DNA from 2 places in the Nonomuraea sp. NPDC050022 genome. Region 2 is predicted to be linked to the other one. Evidence: predicted binding sites of a transcription regulator. Region 2 holds the regulator's gene; the other holds the start of a gene.

Region 1 (2,391 bases), on a different contig from region 2:
ACGCGGAAAGCCCGACGGCGGGCGGCAGCGCCCCGAGCAGCTGATCCGGCAGCTCGACCCCCACGGTGAGCCCGGCGGCGCGGGCGTTGGACACGAGATCGTCCAGCCGGTCGAGGCCGGGCTGCGGCGCGGTGTCGGTGCGGCCGTCCTGGTCGCGCAGCACGCCGAGCACCTGGCGCAGCTCGGCGATGGCCTCCAGGGACAGGCTGCGGATCTCGGCCAGGCCCGCCTCCAGCCGCGCGGGATCGCCGGCCGCCTTGAGCGGCACCGCCTCGGCCTGGATGGCGATCACCGACATGTGGTGGGCGACCACGTCGTGCAGCTCCCGCGCGATCCTGGCGCGCTCTTCGAGCACGGCCTGCGCGCCTTCGGCCAGCCGCGAGCGCCGCTCCTCCTCCGCGAGCCTGGCCGTGGCGTTGCGGCGGACGCGTACGTTGTAGCCGTACAGGGCGGCGACCGTCACCATGATCGTGACGAGGTAGAGCGAGTCGGGGTCGATGATCCACGCGGTCAGGAAGCTGATCACCCAAACGGCGACGGTGATCCGGCGGTCGCAGCGCACGGCGACCGAATAGGCCACCAGCGGGTACATCACCGCCAGCCCGAGCATGTAGGGCGGATCACTCGTGCCGACCGCCCGGGTCACCCAGAGGACGACCGGCAGCATGACCATGGTCGCCCGCCAGGCCGCCAGCGGCCATCGGTCGCGCAGCGCCACGGGCACGGAGATGGCCGCGGCGGTGAGGTAGAGCAGCGGCTCGGACATCCGCCGGGTGCCCGTGACGTTCCAGTCCATCAGCTGGGACAGCGTGGTGCCGTAAAGGATCAGCGCCAGCACGATGCCGGCGGCCTGAGCCAGATCGACGACGCCGACGAGGGGCAGCCGGAGGCGCAGTCGCTGCGACCGGGGCGGCGGCGGGTCCGCGTCGCCCTGAAACAGCGCCAGCGCGAAGGGACGCACGACTGCCGAGAACACGCGACCACCCTACGGGGGCGTGGACGGGCGGACATCAACCCTGGGTCGTCATCCTCAGGTATGGGTCGCTTACATAATTACGATCGCCGTGAGCGAACATCGGCAACCCTGGGAACAATGCCGGGCTCTAATGACTTGAGTCCATATAACTCAACCCTTTGGAGTTCGTATGAGTGAGAGCTTGATCCTCCCGGTCCTGCCGCTGGACGACGAGGTCGTCCTGCCGGGCATGGTGGTTCCGCTGGACCTGTCCGACTCCGAGGTGCGGGCTGCCATTGACGCGGCTCAGGCATCCGGTGGTAACAAGCCGCGGGTCCTTCTCGTTCCCCGGATCGACGGCCGTTACGGCGCTGTCGGCGTGCAGGCCGTTGTCGAGCAGGTCGGGAGGCTGCCCGGCGGCGAGCCCGCCGCCGTGGTGCGCGGCGTCGACCGCGTGCGCGTCGGCACTGGCACGACCGGCCCCGGCGCCGCCCTTTGGGTGGAGGCCATCACGATCGACACCGTCGCCGCCGGTGAGCGCGCCCAGGAGCTGGCCAAGGAGTACAAGGCCCTGGCCACCACGATCCTGCAGAAGCGCGGCGCCTGGCAGGTGGTCGACCAGGTCAACCAGATCGACGACCCGTCGGTGCTGGCCGACAGCTCCGGCTACACGCCTTGGCTGACGACGGCCCAGAAGGTCGAGCTGCTGGAGGCCGCCGACCCGGCCGAGCGGCTGGCCAGGCTGGTCGAGTGGTCGCGCGAGCATCTGGCCGAGCTCGACGTCGCCGAGACGATCCGCAAGGACGTCCAGGAGGGCATGGACAAGCAGCAGCGTGAGTTCCTGCTGCGTCAGCAGCTCGCCGCGGTCCGCAAGGAGCTCAAGGAGCTCAACGGCGACTCCACCGAGACCGAGGAAGAGGACTACCGGGCCCGCGTCGAGGCCGCCGACCTGCCGGAGAAGGTGCGCGAGGCCGCGCTCAAGGAGGTCGACAAGCTGGAGCGTACGTCCGACCAGTCTCCTGAGACCGGCTGGATCCGTACGTGGCTCGACACCGTCCTCGACCTGCCCTGGAACGAGCGGACCGAGGACAACTACGACATCACCGGCGCCCGTGCGGTGCTGGACGCCGACCACACCGGCCTCGCCGACGTGAAGGACCGCGTCATCGAGCACCTGGCCGTGCGCAAGCGCCGCCAGGACAAGGGCTTCGGCGTGGTGGGCGGCCGTCGCAGCGGCGCCGTACTCGCGCTCGCCGGGCCTCCCGGAGTGGGCAAGACCTCGCTGGGCGAGTCCGTCGCGCGGGCGATGGGCCGTAAGTTCGTCCGCGTCGCGCTCGGCGGCGTCCGTGACGAGGCGGAGATCCGCGGTCACCGGCGCACTTACGTCGGCGCGCTGCCCGGCCGCATCGTCCGCGCCATCCGCGAGGCCGGGTCGA
Region 2 (2,391 bases):
CAATACCACCCCGACACCAACCAGGGCGACGTGGCCAAAGAGGCCAAGTTCAAGGAGATCTCCGAGGCCAACGACGTCCTGTCCGACAGCAAGCGCCGCAAGGAATACGACGAGGCGCGCACGCTGTTCGGGTCCGGGGTGGGGGCCCAGCGTCCCGGCAGTGGTGGCTTCCCGTTCGACTTCGGCGACCTGTTCGGGGGCACCGCCAACCAGCAGCAGCAGGGCCACGGGGCGGGTGAGCGGCTCGGCGACCTGTTCGGCGGGCTGTTCAACCGCGGCGGCGGCTCGACCCGTACGACCAGCGCCACGAGGCCGCGGCGTGGCCAGGACGTCGAGTCCGAGGTCACGCTCACGTTCACCGAAGCGGTCGACGGCTCCACGGTGTCGCTCAGACTGACCAGCTCGGCCGCCTGCACGGCCTGCAGCGGCACCGGGGCCAAGGCCGGCACCACGCCGCGGGTCTGCCCGACCTGCGAGGGCACGGGGGCGGCCAGCCGCAACCTGGGCAACTTCGCCTTCTCCGAGCCCTGCCGCGACTGCAAGGGCCGCGGCCTGCTCGTGGACGACCCCTGCCCGGTGTGCGAGGGCAGCGGCCGGGCCAAGAGCACCCGCAACATCCAGGCGCGCATCCCCGCGGGGGTGGCCGACGGGCAGCGGGTCAAGCTCAAGGGCAAGGGTGCCCCGGGCGAGAACGGCGGCCCGGCCGGCGACCTCTACATCCTCACGCACGTCAAACCGCACGCCGTCTTCGGCAGGACGGGCGACAACCTGACCATCACGGTGCCGGTGACGTTCTCCGAGGCCGCGCTCGGCGCCGAGATCAAGGTGCCGATACTCAAAGGGCTGCCGGTCACGCTGCGCATCCCGACGGGCACGCCCAACGGCCGCACGTTCAGGGTCCGTGGCAGGGGCGTCGCCCGCAAGGACGGCACCAAGGGCGACCTGCTCGCCACCGTCGAGGTGCTCGTCCCTCAGACGCTGGACGACAAGTCCCGCGAGCTCCTCACGGAGTTCAACACCGCGACGGCGGGCGAGGACCCGCGGGCTGATCTCATACAGAGAGCCAGAAGCGAGTAGCCGATGGACGCCAACTATTTCGACCTGTCAGACGAGACTCCGGTCTATGTGATCTCGGTGGCCGCGCAACTGTCGGGCCTCCATCCACAGACCTTGCGACAGTACGACCGGCTCGGACTGGTTTGTCCAGGCCGCACGGCGGGGCGCGGCCGCCTCTACTCCACCCGCGACATCATCCAGCTCCGCGAGGTCCAGCGGCTCTCCCAGGAGGAGGGCATCAACCTCGCGGGCATCAAGCGGATTCTCGAGCTCGAGAACGAGGCTCTGCGGCTGCGTGAGGAGGTTCACCGCCTCCGCGCCGAGATGCAGATGGTCAGGGCGCTGATCCGCTACGAGCTGCCACCGGGGGCCTAGAACACATGGACTACAAGCTCACCCAGAAGAGCCAGGAAGCTCTCTCCGGGGCCATGCGGCGTGCCGCTGCGGAGGGCAATCCGGAGATCGCGCCCGCCCATCTGCTGACCACCCTGCTCGCCCAGACGGGCGGCACCGCCATTCCGCTGCTGGAAGCCGTCGGCGCCGACTGGAAGACGCTGCGCGCCAAGGCCGAGGAGCAGCTCGCCGGGCTGCCGAAGGCGCAGGGCTCCACCGTGAGCGCCCCGTCGAGCTCCCGCCAGCTGCTGAGCGTGATCAACACGGCCGCCCAGCGGGCCAAGCGGCTCGAAGACGACTACGTCTCCACCGAGCACCTGCTCGTGGGCCTGGCCACCGACGGCGGCCAGGTGGCCGAGCTGCTGAAGTCCCAGGGGGCGACGCCTCAGGCGCTGCTCGACGCCTTCGAGAAGGTACGCGGTCACGCCCGCGTCACCAGTGAGACGCCCGAGGACACCTACCAGGCGCTGGAGAAATACGGCGTCGACCTGACCGAGCGGGCCCGCAATGGCAAGCTCGACCCGGTCATCGGCCGCGACTCCGAGATCCGCCGGGTCGTGCAGGTGCTGTCGCGGCGCACCAAGAACAACCCGGTGCTGATCGGCGAGCCCGGCGTCGGCAAGACGGCCGTCGTCGAGGGCCTGGCCCAGCGCATCGTGGCCGGCGACGTGCCCGAGTCGCTGCGCAACAAGCGGCTCATCTCGCTCGACCTCGGCGCGATGGTCGCGGGCGCCAAATACCGCGGCGAGTTCGAGGAGCGGCTCAAGGCCGTGCTCTCCGAGATCAAGGAGAGCGACGGGCAGATCGTCACGTTCATCGACGAGCTGCACACGGTCGTCGGGGCGGGCGCCGCCGAGGGGGCCATGGACGCGGGCAACATGCTCAAGCCCATGCTGGCCCGCGGCGAGCTGCGCATGATCGGCGCCACGACGCTCGACGAAT

The links. The regulator HspR, encoded in region 2, represses chaperone genes until heat shock. The targets are predictions, from matches to a motif close to ANTTGAGTCNNNNNGACTCAANT.
Region 1: a site for HspR is predicted at 1,110-1,132, ahead of lon (endopeptidase La). Genes of this name have one in related genera too.

The regions. Positions count from the first base shown of each region.
Region 1 covers NZ_JBITKE010000006.1:301,246-303,636, forward strand. The annotation lists gene ACIBO2_RS27205 (sensor histidine kinase) at 1-976, opposite strand, end outside; gene lon (endopeptidase La) at 1,146-2,391, shown strand, end outside.
Region 2 covers NZ_JBITKE010000015.1:206,319-208,709, forward strand. The annotation lists gene dnaJ (molecular chaperone DnaJ) at 1-1,077, shown strand, start outside; gene ACIBO2_RS48300 (heat shock protein transcriptional repressor HspR) at 1,081-1,431, shown strand; gene clpB (ATP-dependent chaperone ClpB) at 1,437-2,391, shown strand, end outside.